One region of the Chromobacterium paludis genome, then DNA from elsewhere that is predicted to be linked to it. Evidence: predicted binding sites of a transcription regulator. Region 1 holds the regulator's gene; each other region holds the start of a gene.
What was found. The regulator HrcA, encoded in region 1, represses chaperone genes, less so after heat shock. The targets are predictions, from matches to a motif close to ATTAGCACTCGNNNNNNNCGAGTGCTAAT.

Region 1 (7,264 bases):
TGCGCGTTTTCCAGCACTTCGCGGATATTGTCGATGCCGGTGTTGGACGCGGCGTCGATCTCCAGCAGGTCCACATAGCGGCCGGCGTCGATCTGGCGGCAGGCCTGGCATTCGCCGCAAGGCTCCGCCGTGGTGCCGGTTTCGCAGTTCAGGCTCTTGGCCAGAATGCGGGCGATAGTGGTCTTGCCCACCCCCCGGGTGCCGGTCAGCAGGTAGGCGTGATGGAGCCGCTGCTCTTTGAGGGCGTTGGACAGGGCGCGGACCACATGCTCCTGGCCGACCAGGTCGGCGAAGCGCTTGGGACGCCACTTGCGGGCAAGGACTTGATAGCTCATGGGGGCGGATTTTAATGGCAATTGCCGCGCAAGGCGACAGGTTTCGCCGGCGCGGCCACGGAGGCGGCGCCGGCTGGCATCGGAAACGCAGCGGGCTTATCGGGCTGCGGAGGCCGGCCCGGCCTGCTGGGCCAGTTGGGCGTAATAGCGCGAGCGCAGCTGGTCGGCGATTTCCTGCACCGCCTTGGCGTACAAGGCGCTGCGGTTATAGCGGGTGATGGCGTAGAAATTGTTCAGGCCCAGCCAGTACTCAGTGACGCCGGGCGCGCTCTCCAGCGAAAACAGCACCGCCGGCACGTCGTCCGCCAGCGGCGCCTGCGGCGCCACGCCCATCTGGCGCAGCTCGCCCACCGTGTAATGCAGCTTGAATTTATCGGCCAGTAGCTGGTCGATCTGCGGCCCCGCCACCACGCTGGCCGGCACCACCACGTCATCGCCGTGCCGCCAGCCGTGCAGCTGGAAGTAATTGGCCACGCTGCCGATGGCGTCATGCGGATTGTTCCAGATGTCGCGATGGCCGTTGCCGTCGAAATCCACCGCCCACTTGCGGTAGCTGGACGGCATGAACTGCGGCAGCCCCATGGCGCCGGCGTAGGAGCCCTTCAGCGTCAGCGGGTCTTTGCCTTCCTCCTTGGCCAAGAGCAGGAACTGGGTCAGCTCCCCGCGGAAGTACTGGGCGCGGCGCGGGTAGTCGAAGCCTATGGTGGACAGCGAATCCACCAGGCGGAAGCTGCCGGTGTTGCGGCCGTAATGTGTTTCCACGCCCAGGATGGCGACGATCAGCTCAGGCGCCACGCCATACTGGCGCTCAGCGCGCGCCAGCGCGTCGGCATTGGCCTGCCAGAAGGCCACGCCGTCGGCGATCAGCCTGTCGTTGACGGTGGAGGCGCGGAACTGGTACCACGGCCTCGAGGTGGACGGCCGATCCAGGATGCGGATGATATTGGGCTTGATTTCGACATGGGCGAACACCGCCTCCAGCTCCGGCCGGTTGAATTGGCCGCTGGCCACTTGCTCGTCTATGTAGCGCTGCACGTCGGGACGGGCCAGGAAGGCGGAGTCCGCCCAGGCCGGGAGAGAGACGAAGGCGGCGGCGGCCAGGGCGGCCAGTTTGTGCATGGTTTTCATTATTCTGCTCTTTATCGGATTCGAGTCTGTCGTGTTTAGGGCGAAGGCGCGCATCAGTCACGGAAGGACAAGGCATTGCTGACCAGGCGCGCGGTGATGTCGACGATGGAAATCACGCGCTCGTAGGCCATGCGCGTGGGACCGACCACGCCCAGCGTGCCCACTACCTGGCCGTTGATGCAATACGGCGCCGTCACCACCGAGCATTCGTCCAGCGTCACCACGCCAGACTCCTCGCCGATGAAAATGTTCACGCCGCTCGCGTCACGGCCCTGGGCCAGCAGCTTCAACAGTTCGGTCTTGCGCTCGAACACGCCGAACAACTCCCTCAGACGCGACAGGTCGTCCGACAAATCATTCACCTGCAACAGCCGCGAGCGGCCGCTGACCACCACATCCTCGCTGCTTTGGCTCAAGGTCTGCTGCCCCAGCTTCACCGCCGCGGCCATCAGCTCCGCGATATCGCCCTGCAGCTGCGCAAGCTCGCCCTCCACCCGCTGGGCGACGGCGCCGAGGCCCTGCCCGGCGTAGTGCTGATTGATGAAATTGCCGGCTTCGATCAGCTCGCTCTGGGTGTAGTCGCGCTCGGTCAGCAGCAGGTGATTCTGCACATCGCCGTCCAGCGTCACCAGGATCATCAGCACCCGCCGCTCGGACAGGCGCAGGAATTCGATCTGGCGGAAGGCGACGTCGCTGCGCTGCGGCGTCAGCACCACCCCGGCAAAGCTGGTCAACTCCGACAACAGCGACGACGCCGCCTGCACGATGCGCTGCGGGCTATCCGGCTGCAGGCTGTGCTCCAGCTCGTGGAGGGACACGTCATCCAGCGGGCGTATGGTCAGCAGTCGGTCGACGAACAGCCGATAGCCGCGCGCGGTGGGCACGCGGCCGGCCGAGGTGTGCGGCGAGGCGATCAGCCCCATGTCTTCCAGATCGGCAAGCACATTGCGCACGGAGGCCGAAGACAACTCCACGCCCGGCAGCAGCGACAGGGTCTTGGAGGCGACCGGCTGACCATCCGCGATATAGCGCTCGATCAGGATCTTGAGCAGATGTTGGGCGCGTTCGTTCATCATGCCTCCATTGTACACATCCTGCACCGCGCCAAAAGAGGCGCGGCGCGGCTTTGCGCGTCCGGCATGAAAACGGCGGGCAGCAAGCTGCTGTTCGCCCACTGGTTTTCTGCGATAATCGCCCCATTATTGGTCCGACCAACCCCATTTGGAGACAGCATGGCTTCCGAAGACAAGAGCAAGGCCTTGGCCGCCGCCCTCGCCCAGATTGAAAAGCAGTTCGGCAAGGGCTCGATCATGCGCATGAGCGACAACCAGATCACCGAAAACCTGCAAGTGATCTCCACCGGTTCGCTGACCCTGGACCTGGCGCTGGGCGTCGGCGGCCTGCCGCGCGGCCGCGTGGTCGAAATCTACGGCCCGGAATCGTCCGGTAAAACCACCCTGTGTCTGCAGGCCGTGGCTGAAGCGCAAAAACTGGGCGGCACCTGCGCCTACATCGACGCCGAAAACGCGCTGGACCCGGTCTACGCGCAAAAGCTGGGCGTCAACGTCGAAGACTTGCTGATCTCGCAGCCGGACACCGGCGAGCAGGCGCTGGAAATCTGTGACATGCTGGTGCGCTCCAGCGGCGTGGACGTGATCGTGGTGGACTCCGTCGCCGCCCTGGTGCCCAAGGCGGAAATCGAAGGCGAGATGGGCGACAGCCACGTCGGCCTGCAGGCCCGTTTGATGAGCCAGGCGCTGCGCAAGCTGACCGGCAACATCAAGCGCACCAACACCCTGGTGATCTTCATCAACCAGATCCGCATGAAGATCGGCGTGATGTTCGGCAACCCGGAAACCACCACCGGCGGCAATGCGCTGAAGTTCTACGCCTCCGTGCGCCTGGACATCCGCCGCACCGGCGGCATCAAGAAGGGCGAGGAAGTGATCGGCAACGACACCCGCGTCAAAGTGGTGAAGAACAAGGTCTCCCCGCCGTTCCGCCAAGCCGATTTCGAAATCCTGTACGGCGAGGGCATCTCGCGCCAGGGCGAAATCATCGAGCTGGGCGTCAAGCACGGCTTCATCGACAAGTCCGGCGCCTGGTACGCCTACAACGGCCAGAAGATCGGCCAGGGCAAGGACAACACCCGCGAATGGCTGAAGGCCAACCCGGCCATCGCCGACGAAATCGAGCGCAAGATCCGCGAAGCGGTGGGCGTGAAGATCGAAATCAATGAAAACCAGGGCGACGAAGAGTTCGCCGACGACGCCTTCGACGCCTGATGGCGGAACAGGGCAAAAGCCTGAAGGCGCGAGCCGTCGAACTATTGTCCCGCCGGGAATACTCTCGGCGGGAGCTGGTTCGGCGGCTCGCGCCTTTTGCCGACAGCGCCGAGCAGCTGGAAAGCGTGCTGGACGAGCTGGCCGCCGCCAACTGGCAGTCCGACGACCGCTTCGCCCAGCAATACGCGGCGAGCAAGGGCGCCAAATTCGGCAGCCGGCGGCTATCTCAGGAAATGCGCCAACGCGGCGTGGACGATGACACCATACGCCAGGCCCTGGCCGGCCGGGACGATCTGGCCAGCGCGCGCGAACAGTGGCGCAAGAAATTCGGCCGCCCGCCCGCCGACGCGGCGGAGAAGGCCAAGCAATACCGCTTCCTGGCGCAGCGCGGCTTTCCCGCCGACGTGATCCGCCAGGTGATAACCGGCGGCGCCGACGACGACATCTACGAGGACTGAAGCCATGGCCACGCGCAGCATCGCCACCGCGATCGACATCGCCGCCGGACCCGAACAGGTCTGGCAAGTGCTGACCGACTGGCCGCGCTACCCGGAATGGAATCCCTTCATCGTCGGCCTGCATGGCCGCCGCGAGACGGGCGCCAGCCTCGTGGCCACTCTCCATCCGCCCGGCGGGCGACGCCTGACTTTCCGCCCGCGGCTGACTGCGTTCAACACCGGCCAACAGCTGCGCTGGCGAGGCAAGCTATTGCTGCCGGGGCTGTTCGACGGCGAGCACCACTTCCGCTTGGAAGCGCTGGAAAACGGCCATACCCGCCTTCATCACGGCGAGGATTTTTCCGGTCTGCTGTTGCCGCTTTTCGGCCAAAAACTGCAAACAGCCACCCGTCAGGGTTTCCTGGCCATGAATGAGGCGCTGAAACAGCGCTGCGAAGCGCTTGCCAGCCAGGCCCCGGCTTGACACAATCGTCGGATTCGTCCCGGCATGGCGCCCGGACCAGATTTGGAAAATTGACCCAAAATCATGAAAACTTCTGAAATTCGCAAGAAATTCCTGGATTTCTTCGCCTCCAAAGGCCACCAGGTCGTACCCTCCAGCAGCCTGATTCCGGGCAATGACCCGACGCTGATGTTCACCGTCGCCGGCATGGTGCAGTTCAAGGACGTGTTCCTGGGCTTCGAGAAGCGCGACTACACCCGCGCCACCACCAGCCAGAAATGCCTGCGCGCGGGCGGCAAGCACAACGATCTGGAAAACGTCGGCTATACCGCGCGCCACCATACCTTCTTTGAAATGCTGGGCAACTTCAGCTTCGGCGACTACTTCAAGCGCGACGCCATCACCTTCGCCTGGGAATTCCTGACCGGCGAGCAATGGCTGGCCTTGCCCAAAGACAAGCTGATGGTGACGGTGTACGCCTCCGACGACGAAGCCTACGACATCTGGCACAAGACCGTCGGCGTGCCGGCCGACAAGATCGTCCGCATCGGCGACAACAAGGGCGCGCCCTACGCGTCCGACAACTTCTGGACCATGGGCGACACCGGCCCCTGCGGCCCGTGCACCGAGATCTTCTACGACCACGGCCCGTCCGTCGCCGGCGGCCCTCCGGGCAGCCCGGACGAAGACGGCGACCGCTTCATGGAGATCTGGAACAACGTCTTCATGCAGTTCAACCGCGACGAAGCCGGCGTGCTGCACCCGCTGCCCAAGCCCTCGGTCGACACCGGCATGGGCCTGGAGCGCCTGTCCACCGTGCTGCAGCACGTGAAGTCCAACTACGAAACCGACGCGCTGGCCTGCCTGGTGCGCGCCGCCGCCCGCGAAACCGGCGTGGAATACAGCCAGGACGTGCCGTCGCTGAAAGTGATCGCCGACCACATCCGCGCCTGTTCCTTCATGATCGCCGACGGCATCCTGCCGTCCAACGAAGGCCGCGGCTATGTATTGCGCCGCATCGCCCGCCGCGCCATCCGCCACGGCTACAAGCTGGGCCAGAAGGGTCTGTTCTTCCACAAGATCGTGGCCGACCTGGCCGCCGAGATGGGCGAAGCCTATCCGGACCTGCTGGAAAAACAGGCCCAGATCGAAGACGCCATCCGCGCCGAGGAAATCAAGTTCGCCGAAACGCTGGAAAACGGCATGGCCCTGGTGGACGCCGCGCTGGAAGGCGGCAAGACCGCGCTGGACGGCGACACCATCTTCAAGCTGTACGACACCTTCGGCTTCCCGGTGGACCTGACCGCCGACATCTGCCGCGAGCGCGGCATCCACGCCGACCTGGAAGGCTTCGAGCGTGCGATGGAGGCCCAGCGCGAGCGCGGCCGCGCCGGCTCCAACTTCAAGATGAGCGGCAAGCTCAGCTACAGCGGCGACGACACCCGCTTCCACGGCTACGACAAGTCCAGCGTGGAAGCCAAGGTGCTGGCGCTGTACAAGGGTACCGAGCCGGTTGAATCGCTGGCGGCCGGCGACGAAGGCATCGTGGTGCTGGACAACACCGCCTTCTACGCCGAGGGCGGCGGCCAGGTGGGCGACGTGGGCGAAATCTCCGCCACCGGCGGCCTGGACGCGCTGTTCGACGTGGCCGACACCCAGAAAATCCAGGGCGCGGTCTTCGGCCACAAGGGCCGGCTTGCCCGCGGCGCGCTGAAGGTGGGCGACGCGGTCACCGCCACCATCGACCTGCATCAACGCCTGGCCAGCGCCCGCAACCACTCCGCCACCCACCTGCTGCACGCGGCGCTGCGCCATGTGCTGGGCAGCCATGTGGCGCAGAAGGGTTCGCTGGTCAACCCGGAACGCACCCGCTTCGACTTCGCCCACGGCGAAGCCGTGACGGCTGAGCAGATCGCCGAGCTGGAACGCGTGGTCAACCACGTCATCGCCGCCAACTACGAGGTCAAGGCCGAGCTGATGAGCATGGCCGACGCGCAGAAGTCCGGCGCCATGATGCTGTTCGGCGAAAAATACGGCGAAGAAGTGCGCGTGCTGACCATGGGCGACTTCTCCGCCGAGCTGTGCGGCGGCACCCACGTCAAGCGCACCGGCGACATCGGCCTGTTCAAGATCGTGGCCGAAGGCGGCGTGGCCGCCGGCGTGCGCCGCATCGAAGCCGTGACCGGCGAAGGCGCGCTGGCTTATATCCAGGCCCAGGACGCGCTGATCAAGGAAGCCGCCGGCGCGCTGAAGGCGCAGACCAGCGAGGAAGTGCTGGCCAAGATCGCCGCGCTGCAGGACAACGCCAAAGCGCTGGAAAAAGAGCTGGCCAAGCTGAAGGGCCAGCTGGCCGCCTCCGCCGGCGACAGCCTGGCCGACAGCGCCGCCGTCATCAACGGCGTCAAAGTGCTGGCCGCCGAACTGCCGGGCGCCGACAACACCGCGCTGCGCGAAACGCTGGACAAGCTGAAGGACAAACTGGGTTCCGCCGCCATCGTGCTGGCCGCCAAGGGCGACGGCAAGGTGGCGCTGGTGGCCGGCGTCACCGCCGACCTGACCGGCAAGGTCAAGGCCGGCGAGCTGGTCAACTTCGTCGCCCAGCAAGTGGGCGGCAAG
Region 2 (7,264 bases), 930 kb from region 1:
GGCTCTACAACAAGACAGCTAGACTTCACTGCCAAGCGCTTCATCTAATTCTGGTGGAGGGAGAAGGATTCGAACCTTCGAAGGCAGAGCCGTCAGATTTACAGTCTGATCCCTTTGACCGCTCGGGAATCCCTCCTGAAAGAGACCCGAATATTATAGATGCCTCCGCAGGTCGTCAACACCTTTCGTAAAAAAAATTGCAGTTTTTCGCAGTCGCAATAAAAATGCCCCACCAGCGGCGGGGCATTTCCTTTCCTATCAGGCACTTAACGCAATCAGGCCTGGCCGGAAATTTTCAGATACTTCTGGTACAGCTCATCCTTGCTCTCCGGATGGGACGGATCGAGCGGGATGCAATCCACCGGACAGACCTGCTGGCACTGCGGCTCATCGTAGTGGCCGACGCACTGCGTGCACAGATTCGGGTCGATCTGATAAATCTCCTCGCCCTGGGAGATCGCGTTATTGGGGCACTCCGGCTCACAGACGTCGCAATTGATGCATTCGTCGGTAATCATCAAAGACATAGTACTTTCCTCAAGTATTTCACATGGTGAATTCTGTCACCCGCCGCGCGCAGTCGCAAGCGCGCGCTGGTTATATCCATAGATGGGCGAATCGCGATCAGGCGCCCTGCGTCGCTCGGCCCAGCAGCCCGTAGTGCACCATGCCCGCCTTGTCCCGACGCAACAGCGTCAGCCCGGCCGGCAGCGCATCGGGCCATTGCCTCGCCTCCACGTAGGCCACGCCGTCGTCGCTCAACAGCTCGGCCAGCCTGGGCAGCACCTGCTGCAGCAGCTCGCTATCGTAAGGCGGATCGACAAAGACCACATCGAAGCGCTCGCGCGCATTCTTCAGATAGAGCAAGGCATCGCCGCCCACCACCTCTAGCGCCTCGGCCTTCAGCAATTGTCGATTAGCCTGCAAGGACTCGCATACCAAGCGCGACTTCTCCACCATCACCACGCGCCGCGCATTGCGCGACGCCGCCTCGAAACCGAGCGCGCCGCTACCAGCGAACAAATCCAGGCATGATTTGCCGTACAGATCCTGGCCCAACCAGTTGAACAGGGTTTCGCGGACGCGATCGGGGGTGGGACGCAAACCGGCCGCATCCGGAAAAGGCAGCATGCGGCGCCGGAATTCGCCACCGATGATTCTGACCTTGTTACGTGATTGACTCATGACTCTCGACTTCCTGAAACAAGGGCAGGAGTGTAACCCGATCAGCACCTTAACGCCTCATTCCCGCTCGGACATGCGGAAATTCTGTCGCATGGCGGATGCAAAACGAAAAGATTCCTTATATATGTATGCCACACTGCGCTTTCTGATGCGCGCAATCCTGTGCGATGCGCCGTTTGAGGATACAATTTAGCCATTTATCGCTTTTCCTGGTCCATTTACGCATGTTTAGCTTCTTCAAGAAAAAGCCCAAGCCAATCGAAACGCCCGCCAGCGAAGCGCCGGCGCAGACGCCAAGCACGCCGGCAACGGATATCGCAGAGCCGACGCAAACCGAAGCCTCCCCGGCCGCCCCCACCCTCGCCACGCCGCCGGCACCGGCGCCAGCCGAGCCCATGTCTGCCGCCTCCGCCCCGCCTGCGACCGAACCGGCGCCGCTGAAGAAAATGAGCTGGACCGAGCGTCTGAAGGCCGGCCTGGCCAAAACCCGAGACAAGCTGGGCAAATCGCTGGCCGGCGTGTTCGGCGGCGGCAAGATAGACGAAGACCTGTATGAAGAACTGGAAACGGTGCTGCTGACCGCCGACATGGGCATGGATGCCACCGTCCATTTGCTGGGCGATGTGCGCGAGCGCGTGTCGCTGAAGGGGCTGAAGGACGCGTCCGAGCTGAAAGGCGCGCTGAAGGATTCGCTGCAGGATCTGATCGGCCCGCTGGAAGTGCCGCTCAATGTGGAGGGCAAGAAGCCTTTCGTGATCATGATGACCGGCGTCAACGGCGCCGGCAAAACCACCTCCATCGGCAAGTTGGCCAAGTACTACCAGAGCCAGGGCAAGAGCGTGTTGCTGGCCGCCGGCGACACCTTCCGCGCCGCCGCGCGCGAACAGTTGATCGCCTGGGGCGAGCGCAACAACGTCACCGTGATCGCGCAGCAAGGCGGCGACTCCGCCGCCGTATGCTATGACGCGATCCAGGCCGCCGTCGCCCGCGGCATCGACATCGTACTGGCCGACACCGCCGGCCGCCTGCCGACGCAGCTGCACCTGATGGAGGAAATCAAAAAGGTCAAGCGCGTGATACAGAAAGCGCTGCCGGACGCGCCGCATGAAGTGGTGCTGGTGCTGGACGCCAACATCGGCCAGAACACCGTCAATCAGGTCAAGGCCTTCGACGACGCGCTGGGCCTGACCGGCTTGATCCTGACCAAGCTGGACGGCACGGCCAAGGGCGGCGTGATCGCAGCCATCGCCAAGCAACGTCCCGTTCCGCTGCGCTTCATCGGCGTGGGCGAGAGCATAGACGACTTGCGGCCGTTCAACAGCCGCGACTACATCGACGCGCTGTTCGAATAAGACGCTCCAGCGGCCGCCTGCCGGCCGCCTTTCTCAGCCAATCCGCGGGAAACCACATGATACAGTTCGACCAGGTAACCAAGCGCTACCCGGGCGGCAACGAAGCCCTGAAGAACCTGTCCTTCACCATAGAAACCGGCGAAATGGTGTTCCTCGCCGGCCACTCCGGCGCCGGCAAGTCTACCTTGCTGAAACTGATCGCCGGCATCGAGCGCGCCACCAGCGGCGGCGTCATCGTCAACGGCCAGAACCTGTCCAAGCTGCGCGCCAGCCAGGTGCCCTATGTGCGCCAGCACCTGGGCATGGTGTTCCAGGACCACAAGATCCTGTTCGACCGCAGCGTGTTCGACAATGTGATGCTGCCGCTGGACATCATAGGCTTCGACCGCCGCGACGCCGCCAAGCGCGTGCGCGCGGCGCTGGACAAGGTGGGCCTGCTCAGCAAGGAAAAGAGCATGCCCATCCGCCTGTCCGGCGGCGAGCAGCAGCGACTGTGCATCGCCCGCGCCGTGGTGCACCGTCCCAGCATCCTGCTGGCCGACGAACCGTCCGCCAACCTGGATCGCGCCTACGCGCTGGACATCATGGAGCTGTTCAAATCCTTCCATCAGGTGGGCGTCACCGTACTGATCTCCGCCCACGACGAAACGCTGATGGAAGACTACGGCCGCCGCATCATCCGCCTCAGGGAAGGACAGTTCGCCGCATGAAACACTTTCTCTATTTGAACTGGCAGAGCGCCAAGCAAGCGCTGGTCAAGATTCTGCGCCAACCCTTCGGCAGCATGCTGACGCTGCTGATGCTGGCGCTGGCGCTGGCGCTGCCTTTGTCGCTCTACCTCGCCGTCAGCAGCGTGCAGGACTGGGTGGGCCGCCTCACCGCCACACCGCAAATCACCTTGTTCATGGAGTTGTCCGCGGAAGAAGCCGATCTGGCCGCGGTGCAGACCACGCTGGCCCACCATCCCAAGGTCCAGAGCTTCACTTTCGTCAGCAAAGCCAAGGCCCTGCAAGACCTGGAGCAACGCAATGGCCTGGCTGGCCTGTCCGACGGCTTGGCCGGCAACCCGTTGCCAGACGCCTTCGTGGTGACCCCCAAGACCATGGAGCCACGCGAACTGGACATGCTGCAGAAGGAGCTGTCCGGCCTGCCCATGGTGGAAATGGCCCAGTTCGACGCGCACTGGGCCAAGCGCCTGTTCGGCATGGTGGAGATGGGCCAGAAGCTGACCTGGTTCCTGGCCGCCGCGCTGGGCCTCGCCCTGGTGCTGGTGACGCACAACGCCATCCGCATGCAGATTCTGGCGCGCCAAGATGAAATCGAGGTCTCCAAGCTGATCGGCGCCACCGACAGCTTCATCCGCCGCCCCTTCCTGTACCACGCGCTGTGGCAAGGCGTGCTGGCCGCGCTGCTGGCATGGGGCCTCAGCAGCTGGTTGGCGGCGCTGGCCAATCCGTCCATTCGGGAGTTCGCCATGCTGTACGGCGAAAGAGTGGAGCTGCGCGGCCTGAATGCCCCGGAGCTGGCGGCGCTGATCGCCACTTCGGCCGTGCTGGCCATGCTGGGCGCGCGGCTGGCGGCGGACCATCATCTGCGCAAGGTCGAACCCAAATGAACAGAATGGCTATCGAGCCGATTGTTAAAAATCATTGACTCGGGAACCTTTCCTTGCTAGCACTCTCAATACACGAGTGCTAACATAGCACTACCCAAGGAGGTAGCCATCGCAATGAACACAACATTTGCCCTTCCCGTCCCGTCCACCAGCGGCAGCCTGGAACAATACATCCAGGCCGTGAACAGCGTGCCGATGCTGACGCCGGAGCAGGAAACCGAACTCGCCACCCGTTTCCAACAGGAAAACGATCTGGAGGCGGCTCGGCAAATGGTGCTGTCGCACCTGCGCGTGGTGGTGTCCGTCGCGCGCGGCTATGCCGGCTACGGCCTGCCGCAGGCCGACCTGATCCAGGAAGGCAATATCGGCCTGATGAAGGCGGTCAAGCGTTTCGAGCCGGGCCGCGGCGTGCGCCTGTTCTCGTTCGCCATCCACTGGATCAAGGCCGAGATCCACGAATTCATCCTGCGCAACTGGCGTTTGGTGCGCATCGCCACCACCAAGCCGCAGCGCAAGCTGTTTTTCAATCTGCGCAGCATGAAGAGCGGTTTCTCCGCGCTGTCCGAGCAGGAAGCCAAATCCATCGCCGCCGACCTGGGCGTCAAACCCGAAGAAGTGCGCGAAATGGAAATCCGCATGACCGGCCAGGATGTTTCCCTGCTGGCCGACAGCGACGACGATGACAGCTACGCGCCGATAGACTGGCTGGCGGACAGCCACAGCGAGCCGACGCGCGCGCTGGAGCGCCGCGCCTTCGACCATCTGCAGTCCGAAGGCCTGGAATACGCGCTGTCCACGCTGGACGACCGCAGCCGCCGCATCGTGGAGGCGCGCTGGCTGGCCGACGACAGCGGCGCCACGCTGCATGAGCTGGCGGCGGAGTTCGGCGTCTCCGCCGAACGCATCCGCCAGATCGAAGCCAAGGCCTTGAGCAAGATGAAGGCCGCGCTCAGCGAAGGCGTGGTACTGGATCAATAGGCGCCTTGGCCCGCAAAGAAAAAGCCAGCTCTTGGAGCTGGCTTTTTTACGCGCTGCGGCTTATTCCGGCAAGGTGCGGAACTTGGCCGGCAGCTTGTCGTAGGCCTCGCGGCTGATCTTGCGCATCGGCTCCCATGCCGGATTGGCGTCGCCCAAGATTTCGAGGAACTGGCCGGCGTAGGTGGGGAAGGACGCCAGCGTGGTGCGCAGCGTCTGCTCCGCCTTGGCCTGCTGCCCGGCCAGCATTTCCAACTGCGCGCGCTTCAGCATCACGTCGGGATACGGACGGAAGGCGGTCAGCCTGTCCTCCAAGGCCAGCTTGCGCTGCAGATTATCGCGGTTGATCGGCAGATAATCATCCAGCGAGTACAAGGCGTGGTAGGCGAACAAGGGCTTGGTTTCAATGATTTCCTCCAGACGCGCCGCGCGTTTGGCGTCCTTCTGCGCATTGCCGGTGGGCGTGTACAGATTGACCAGCTCCCAGAACATGGGCGTGCTGCTGATGGACAGCCAGCCCACCCAGATCAGCGCCGCCAGCATGGGCAAGCGCAACAGCGGCGACGCGACTCTGTCCGCGCGCGGCGCCATGGCGGTAAAGATCACCAGCATGGCCAGGAAGTAGAAGTACCACAGCGGATACTCCAGCATGCTGTGGGTCAGCGTGACCGCCAGGCAGCCCAGGGCCAGCACGCCTTCCGGCTCCGCCTGGCGGCCAAAGAACGGCCACACCGCCCAGACGAAACCGCCCACCACCAGCGCCGTGGCCGGCCCGCCCATCTCCGCCAGCAGCTGCATGATCAGATTGTGCGCGTTGGTGAACAGCCCGCTGTTGTAGCCGGCGGAAGCAAACTGCGGCAAGGGCTGCAAGCGCACGCTTTCCGCCGCGTACTGCGCCCAGCCCACGCCCCACAGCGGATGCGCCTGGAACGTCAGCCAGGCCTTGTGCATCTCGGCGAAGCGGCGCGCGCCCATGTCGTCGCCATTGGCCGCCAGCCGCGCCACGCCGGAAGCGTTTTCCACATCGGCGTGCGTGATCAGCGAAATCAGATGGTTGAACAACGGCAGGGCGAACTGCGCGGCCACGATTACCGCGCTGGCCAGCCACATCGCCTTCATCAGCCGGCCCATCGTCTCGTCGCGCCGGCGCCAGTACCACAGCGCGGACAGCGCGGACAGCGCCACCAGATACAGCAGGATGGAGCGCGAGCCGGCCCAGGCCAGCATCAGCGACATCCACAGCACCAGCGCGATCAGCCAGTTGCGGCCCAGCCGGCCCACCGCGTACAGATAAACGCCGGACGCCACCGACCACATCAGGTAATGCGCGTACTGATTGCGTTGGCCGATATGGCCGAAGATATTGCTGGTGGGATGGGAGCTGTCATAGAACAGCCCCAGCACCGGCGCCAGGCCGGTCACCTGCGCGGTGCCGATCAAGGACTGCACCAGGCCGCCGACGATCACGGCGCGCGCCAGCCAGACTGTAAAGTCACGCTCGCCAAACGCGCCGCGCAGCGACGCCGTCACCGAAGCCAGCAAGGCCAGCGACAACCACGCCAGCGCCGTGACATAGCTCATGCCAGGGAACAGCAAATGGACAAATTGGGGCTGAATGGCCCAGATCGCGGCCAGCAGCAGACACCACCAAGACGCGCGCGGCATGGCATCGAACAAGCGGCCGGAAGGCAGCAGCAAGACCGCGGCCGCCAGCAGCAGCCAGATTACATTGATTTCGCCAAACCACTGCGGCAGCGGCACAAAATGCACGCGCGAGGCGAACGGCACGATGGCGATCAAGCCCAGGGCCAGCAGCGACAGGCGCTCGGATAGTTTCGGTAAAGTCATGGCGGACCAGAAGGACGGAAACAGCAGAGCCGGCAGCATACCGCATGCGCCGGCTCCGTTGAACACGCCATATGTTTCGGGCTGTTACAAGCCGCCGAACATGGGCTTGCGCGTGACCGGCGCCGCCACTGCCATCACCGCGGCCAGGCGGCCGGCATCGGTATTCCCGCCCTGCGCCGCGCCGGCCGCCACCGCCTTGGAAGCCATGTCCTGCAAAGGCTTCAGCTCTGGCTGGCGGTAGCGCGCCAGCTCATGCTGAAACACCGGCGTGTAATTGGGATAATTGGCA
Region 3 (7,264 bases), 730 kb from region 1:
TATGGCGTGGTAGCGTTTGATGCCCATGGCAAAGCGCTATCGATCGAGGAAAAACCCAAGCAACCCAAATCACATTACGCGGTGACGGGCCTGTACTTCTACGACGAGAAAGTGGTCGACATCGCCAGAACCATCCGCCCTTCCGCACGCGGAGAGCTGGAAATCACCGACGTCAACAACGTTTATCTGCAACAAGGCTCGCTGGATGTGCAGACCATGGGCCGCGGCTATGCCTGGCTCGATACCGGCACCCATGAATCGATGCTGGAAGCCAGCCAGTTCATCGCCACCATTGAAAGCCGCCAAGGCCTGAAAGTGGCGTGCCCGGAGGAAATCGCCTTCCGCAGCGGCTGGATTGACGGCGCACAAGTCCAAAAACTGGCGCACCCCTTGCAGAAGACTGGCTATGGCCGTTATCTACTCGCCATGCTGCAACACAATACTTACTAACCCAATAGTGCCGGCGAAGGCCCAGCGCCAGCGCCAGCGCGGCAGGACAGCTTTCCATGAATGTCATCGATACAGAAATTTCTGACGTCAAGATAATCGAACCCGCTGTTTTTGGCGATGAGCGCGGATTTTTCTTCGAGAGTTTCAACCAAAAGAAATTCGAAGAGACCATAGGCTATTCGGTCGAATTTGTACAAGACAACCATAGTCGCTCAGCTAAGGGCGTACTACGCGGACTGCACTACCAGCTCGATCCACATGCCCAAGGCAAACTCGTCCGAGTCATCGCCGGCGCGGTGTTTGACGTAGCCGTCGATATCCGACAGCAATCGCCCACCTTCGGCCGGTGGGTTGGCGTGGAATTGTCCGCAGACAACAAACGACAAATGTGGATTCCCCCTGGTTTCGCCCATGGCTTCCTGACACTGAGCGACGACGCGGAATTTCTGTACAAAACCACCGACTACTGGTTCAAAGATCTTGAGCGCGCCATCGCCTGGAATGACCCGGATCTGGCAATAGACTGGCCGCTAAAGCACCCGCCGGCACTATCACCCAAAGATCAGGCAGCGCCGCTGTTTACGACGCTTGGCGCCTAACATCGTTTAATAAAACAAAACGGCCTGGACAGCATCGCTATCCAGGCCGCTTTCGTATGCAGCCGGCAGCGGCTACGCCGCCGGCTTATAAAGGCTAATTACATCATGCCGCCCATGCCACCCATGCCGCCCATGTCCGGCATGCCGCCAGCAGCCGGCTTGTCTTCCGGCAGTTCAGCGATCATGCAGTCGGTGGTCAGCATCAGGCCAGCAACGGATGCAGCATGCTGCAGAGCGGAGCGGGTGACCTTGGCCGGATCCAGCACGCCCATTTCCAGCATGTCGCCGTATTCGCCGGTAGCGGCGTTGTAACCGAAGTTGCCCTTGCCTTCCAGCACCTTGTTCACCACAACGGACGGTTCGTCGCCGGCGTTCTTGACGATCTGACGCAGCGGAGCCTCGATGGCGCGCAGCACGATCTTCACGCCCGCTTCTTGTTCGGCGTTGTCGGTCTTCAGACTGTCCAGCGAAGCGCGGGCGCGTAGCAGGGCCACGCCACCGCCGGCAACCACGCCTTCTTCAACCGCAGCGCGAGTGGCGTGCAGCGCGTCTTCCACGCGAGCCTTCTTCTCTTTCATCTCCACTTCGGTGGCGGCGCCAACCTTGATTACGGCAACGCCGCCGGCCAGTTTGGCCACGCGCTCTTGCAGCTTCTCGCGGTCGTAGTCGGACGTGGCTTCTTCGATCTGCTTGCGGATTTCACCCACGCGAGCCTGGATGGTGGCAGCTTCGCCGGCGCCATCGATGATGGTGGTGTTTTCCTTGCCCACTTCCACGCGCTTGGCTTGGCCCAGCATGTCCAGGGAAGCTTTTTCCAGGGTCAGACCCACTTCTTCGGCGATCACGGTGCCGCCAGTCAGCACAGCGATGTCTTGCAGCATGGCCTTGCGACGGTCGCCAAAGCCCGGAGCCTTCACGGCAACAACCTTCAGGATGCCGCGGATGGTGTTCACCACCAGGGTAGCCAGCGCTTCGCCTTCCACGTCTTCAGCGATGATCAGCAGCGGACGACCGGACTTGGCTACCTGCTCCAGCACCGGCAGCAAGTCGCGAATGTTGGAGATCTTCTTGTCGAACAGCAGGATGAACGGATTGTCCAGCGCGGCGATCTGCTTGTCCTGATTGTTGATAAAGTACGGGGACAGGTAGCCGCGATCGAACTGCATACCTTCCACCACATCCAGCTCGTTGTTCAGGCTCTTGCCGTCTTCAACGGTGATCACGCCTTCCTTGCCCACTTTTTCCATGGCGTTGGCGATGATTTCGCCGATGTCGGTATCCGAGTTGGCGGAGATGGAGCCGACCTGGGCGATTTCCTTGGTGGTCGCGCAGGGCTTGGCGATCTTGGCGATTTCACCTACCAGGGATACCACGGCCTTGTCGATGCCGCGCTTCAGATCCATCGGGTTCATGCCTGCGGCAACGAACTTCATGCCTTCTTGCACGATGGCTTGCGCCAGAACGGTGGCGGTGGTGGTGCCGTCGCCGGCTACGTCGGAAGTCTTGGAAGCTACTTCCTTCACCATCTGGGCGCCCATGTTCTCGAACTTGTCCTTCAGTTCGATTTCCTTGGCCACAGACACGCCGTCCTTGGTGATGGTCGGCGCGCCGAAGGAGCGATCCAGCACCACGTTGCGGCCCTTCGGACCCAGGGTTACCTTAACCGCGTCGGCCAGGATGTTGACGCCAGCAACCATCTTGCTGCGAGCGGAATCACCAAACTTAACGTCTTTAGCTGCCATGCTCGAAATCTCCAGAATCTGTTTATGAAGTCAAAGTAAGGGTCGGATTACTCAACGATGCCCATTACGTCTTCCTCGCGCATCACGAGGACTTCGTCGCCGTCCACCTTCACGGTTTGGCCGGAATACTTGCCGAAGATCACCTTGTCGCCGACCTTCAGCTCCAGCGGGCGGCGCTCGCCGTTTTCCAGGATCTTGCCGTTACCGACGGCCAGAACCTCGCCCATGTCCGGCTTCTCAGCCGCGGCACCCGGCAGAACGATGCCGGAAGCGGTCTTTTCTTCAGCCTCGAGGCGCTTGATAACAACACGGTCGTGCAGAGGACGAATTGCCATGGATCTCTCCTATTGCTTTGGCTGTTGGGAGTTGAACATCAGGATCTATTTAGTCGTCAGCCGAGGGCTTAGCACTCGACTGTTGCGAGTGCTAATGATAGGGACGAGAGGGAGGGATTTCAAGAGCCTGCCGAGGCAATTTTCAGCAGGCTCAAAAAGGATCAGGCGTTGGGGGTCTTGCGCAGCATTAGCCAGCGAGGGGTACGGAAGCGGATGATCATCCGATAAAGGCGAACGTAACTGAACATGAATACAAGCACAAAGCCGATCAGCACCGGTGTATTGTTCCAGAACAGCATGGCGGGCACCACCGAGAACGAGGACAGCGCCCACAAGTAGGGAGACGTCAGGCTATTGCGCTGGGTGAGGTGAGCAGCATCCTTAGAACCCACCATCCAACGTACTAGACGTTTGTACACAAGCATATGCAGGTGCAAACCATCCGGCATACCCGGCGACATTCCCCTGAGAAATTTTTTACGGTAAATTGAATACAATGTTTCAAAAACAGGATAAATCACACACAGCAGAGGGAACCACGGCGAAACCTCTGAATGTCGCCCAACCAACAGCACGGCAACCTCCGCCATCATAAAACCGACCAAATATGCCCCTCCATCCCCTGCAAAAATCATCCCCCGCGGGAAATTCCAGAACAAGAAACCTGCAATAGCACCGATCATGGCAAAGCAAATGCCCATTAGCACTTGGTCCTGCACTTTGAATGACACGTAGGCCATTGCCAAGAATATGAAAATAGCCACCACGCCTGACAAGCCGTTGTAACCATCAATAATATTAACAGCGTGAGCAACTCCACCCACCGCGACAATGGTCAACAACAAGGCAAGAACCCAAAACTGCTTGAGTAGAATATCAACACCAGGAATATCCAAGCGCACAAGCTCGGCGTTGACCAAAAAATATGCCAAAACAGCTGCTAAAAAAGTAGCAAAAAGCCGCGGTCCAGGACCGATCTTTTTTGTCAAATCCTCTAGCAAACCCACACCAAATGCAGGCACTGAAGCAATAATTAATAATATTGGCAACCATGACCTTATTAGGTAAAACACAACACAGCTTCCAATCACCAAGCCTGCCATTAATGGCAGCCCTCCAACCCTAGGTACGGGTTTAGCATGAAACTTTTGTACGCCAGTAAGGTCATGGTCAGCTGAAAAATGCTCGTGCAAATGAGCGTAATGTATCAGTGCCGCCCCAGCCACTAGGGCAAATAACGTAGAACAAAACAAAATTAATAGCATTCAATTGCCTTCTATCACAAAATTACAAGATAAACCCGTCCGCGAGCAAGGAAATGTACTCATTTTCCCATAACTTTATCAGCCACGCTGAACTCCACGAAAAACTACAACGTTTATCGTAAGTGATCTCTAAATTTCTAATACAAGGGATCAGTATTTTCGGTCAAATTTTATAGCGAAACATGCCAATTTTCTGCTTCTAAATGCACCGAGCCTCATTGTGCCAATTGAATTTACTAAAAATGCCTAGACAATCGAGTTTAATTAAGAAAAGCGCTTAAACATTTACCCAGTTGCTCATGCATTTAACAAACCCACGACACTTTAGCCAAACAATTCCCTCACCAAGTAATCATATTACTGCATAAGCAGTCTGGAGTAGCATTACTGAACTTCTTCTTTAAAATAAATCTTAGTGCTTACGGATTTAGGCAAGTCTGCTCTACAATCCAAAGCGCCGGCGCGGTTCTAAAAACGGCAATAGCTAATAGTGGAAATAGTATTTCAAACACCTCAGAAATCTCTAGAAAACAATGTCACTCTATTTTTAACTTGCCCTGCTTGACTCCAAAGAAAAATTAAAAAATAAGCATGCTTACAAAACACAAAGCCACCGTATAAAAAGATGATGACTTTAAAAATTTTTCAGATTGCGTGATCATAATAACCGAGTACGGAGACCTTGTTGGATTTAGAAGTCGCTCAGCAGGTCATTATTTTATTGAAAAATTACAAAGTGTCTTCATTACCATGTGTCCGAACATAAGATGGACATCTTCACAAAGTTGCATATCAAAGGATTGCACCCAAACATTATGATCACACATGGGCATCATCTTACCACCATCATAACCTACAACACCCAAAACTATGCCACCAGACTTTTTAGCAGCCTCTATAGCCTTAATTACATTAGGAGAATTTCCGCTACCACTTACTGCAACAAGCAAATCTCCCTCATCCATTAAGGCGTCTACCTGGCCTGAAAAAACATCTGAATATGCCAAATCATTTCCGTAAGCAGTTATCAGCCCGACATTATCGCACAAAGAAACTCCTCGGAATTTTTTTCCTGTCGTGAGATGAACCATCTTATTCCAGTCAGTAATGTAATGAGATGCAGTTGATGCACTACCACCATTACCGCATGTAATAATTTTCTTCCCGCTATCAAAAGCAGCCTTGATCATATCAATGCCTTTTTGAAAAGCAACGGTATCAATCTTCTGCCCCAAAAAAGCATGAGCAGCAAAATAATTAGTGACAGTAAAATTTGTAGACATGAAAACTCACATAATCGGTTGATAAAAAACGATTTGAGCACCTGCTCGATCAAACCTGAATTTAACTTGCTGCAACTCAGCCAGTGCAGAAATTATTTTAGGATGCCTTTCTTTTGGTGCATAAAACAATATAAAACCTCCATTGCCAGCACCTAGTAATTTCCCTCCCAATGCACCATTGGCAAGCCCCCGAGAATACCAAGAATCAATTTGTGGATCAGAAATACCTTCAGTAAGTTGTGCTTTAAGTCTCCAATTCTCATCTAGCAAGTCACCGAAGTAATCAAGTGACCCTGACTCTAACTGCTCTTTCATCTCAAAAGCTAATTGCACCATTCGACGCATTAATGATTTACGATCAGAAGTCTGCAAAGCAACAGACTGATTCGCGAGCACTGCAGATGCGCTACGCGTACGGCCCGTAAAAAATACAATCATGGAATCTTCCATCATCTGCAATATCTCAGGCTTACAGATAACAGGATCTACAGAAACTGAATCATCTGGATGGAATCTGATAAGGTTAAGGCCTCCAAAGGCTGCAGCATATTGATCCTGCTTACCGATCGGTTCTCCGCATCGATTGATCTCAATATCACATGCCTGATCAGCCAGTATACCTTTTGAAGCAAATTGATTCCTATACGCATAGAGGGCATTAAGTAAGCCAACTGTGTAGGTACTAGATGACCCTAAGCCAGACCCCTTAGAAGGAATATCCGCCATGGATACAATTTCAATACCGCCATCAATTCTAAGTAAGTCGAGAGCCTCGCGCACAAGCGGATGCTCTACTTGCTGCCTCAACTCAACATCTTCAGTCCGTGTATAACTGACTCGTATTCTGCCATCAAATTTTTTGTTAACACAAACATATATATACTTGTCGATAGATGTCGATAATACAGCACCGACTTCCTCACGATAGAAAGCAGGGAGATCACTGCCCCCCCCCACGAAGCTCATCCTCAATGGAGTCTTACTAACAATCATTCACTTTCCCTCCCTAACTTCTGCTGAACGACAAACTCTGCCAGCGCTCGTGTTTTCATAACCATCGAAATTTCATCATACTCTCTCATAGCCAACGTATTTATTGATTGATCAATTTGAACATCTCTCCATGCGTAGTCAGCAGCCAATCTTTTTGAACGCAGAGCTTCATCAATATCAATATATACTTTGACAGTACCCTGCAAACTACTGAGTTCATCTATCAAAAGTGCAGGGACACCCTCAACAATAAGGACATCATTAGGCCCAATTGAGTGTTCTATCGAAAGCGCCCCAGCAGTACCAGTGACACGGTCATACAATGGTTCACAAAGCAACTCGCGCGAAGCAGAGCGGGCCACCTCTGCGATCAAGCCACCAACCTTAGACAACTCATAGCGATCACACACCCCAACTCTCTCGGATCTCAAATATTTCGGTTTTAACCATCCATCGAGAGAAATAACATGAGACTTACAACCAATCGAATGTAGTAGTTCTTTTAGCACTTGGGCCGCAAAACTCTTACCAGCGCGAGCAAGTCCGCCTATCAACACAATACGTTTACCACGGCTCGCCGTCATCGCTATCGACATC

Region 2: a site for HrcA is predicted at 4,208-4,236, ahead of rpoH (RNA polymerase sigma factor RpoH). Genes of this name have one in related genera too.
Region 3: a site for HrcA is predicted at 3,194-3,222, ahead of groES (co-chaperone GroES). Genes of this name have one in related genera too.

The regions. Positions count from the first base shown of each region.
Region 1 is NZ_CP043473.1:696,539-703,802, reverse strand. Features, by position in the region: gene dnaX (DNA polymerase III subunit gamma/tau) at 1-335, opposite strand, end outside; gene mltB (lytic murein transglycosylase B) at 432-1,463, opposite strand; gene hrcA (heat-inducible transcriptional repressor HrcA) at 1,517-2,539, opposite strand; gene recA (recombinase RecA) at 2,696-3,748, shown strand; gene recX (recombination regulator RecX) at 3,748-4,206, shown strand; gene FYK34_RS03160 (SRPBCC domain-containing protein) at 4,211-4,669, shown strand; gene alaS (alanine--tRNA ligase) at 4,733-7,264, shown strand, end outside.
Region 2 is NZ_CP043473.1:4,050,606-4,057,869, reverse strand. Features, by position in the region: tRNA gene FYK34_RS19245 (tRNA-Tyr) at 52-136, opposite strand; gene FYK34_RS19240 (YfhL family 4Fe-4S dicluster ferredoxin) at 276-527, opposite strand; gene rsmD (16S rRNA (guanine(966)-N(2))-methyltransferase RsmD) at 625-1,185, opposite strand; gene ftsY (signal recognition particle-docking protein FtsY) at 1,410-2,537, shown strand; gene ftsE (cell division ATP-binding protein FtsE) at 2,594-3,247, shown strand; gene ftsX (permease-like cell division protein FtsX) at 3,244-4,152, shown strand; gene rpoH (RNA polymerase sigma factor RpoH) at 4,267-5,130, shown strand; gene FYK34_RS19210 (PglL family O-oligosaccharyltransferase) at 5,191-7,014, opposite strand; gene FYK34_RS19205 (PglL family O-oligosaccharyltransferase) at 7,060-7,264, opposite strand, start outside.
Region 3 is NZ_CP043473.1:4,242,412-4,249,675, reverse strand. Features, by position in the region: gene rfbA (glucose-1-phosphate thymidylyltransferase RfbA) at 1-450, shown strand, start outside; gene rfbC (dTDP-4-dehydrorhamnose 3,5-epimerase) at 507-1,049, shown strand; gene groL (chaperonin GroEL) at 1,148-2,791, opposite strand; gene groES (co-chaperone GroES) at 2,839-3,126, opposite strand; gene FYK34_RS20170 (MraY family glycosyltransferase) at 3,288-4,391, opposite strand; gene FYK34_RS20165 (D-sedoheptulose-7-phosphate isomerase) at 5,105-5,674, opposite strand; gene FYK34_RS20160 (GHMP family kinase ATP-binding protein) at 5,681-6,667, opposite strand; gene FYK34_RS20155 (HAD-IIIA family hydrolase) at 6,664-7,264, opposite strand, start outside.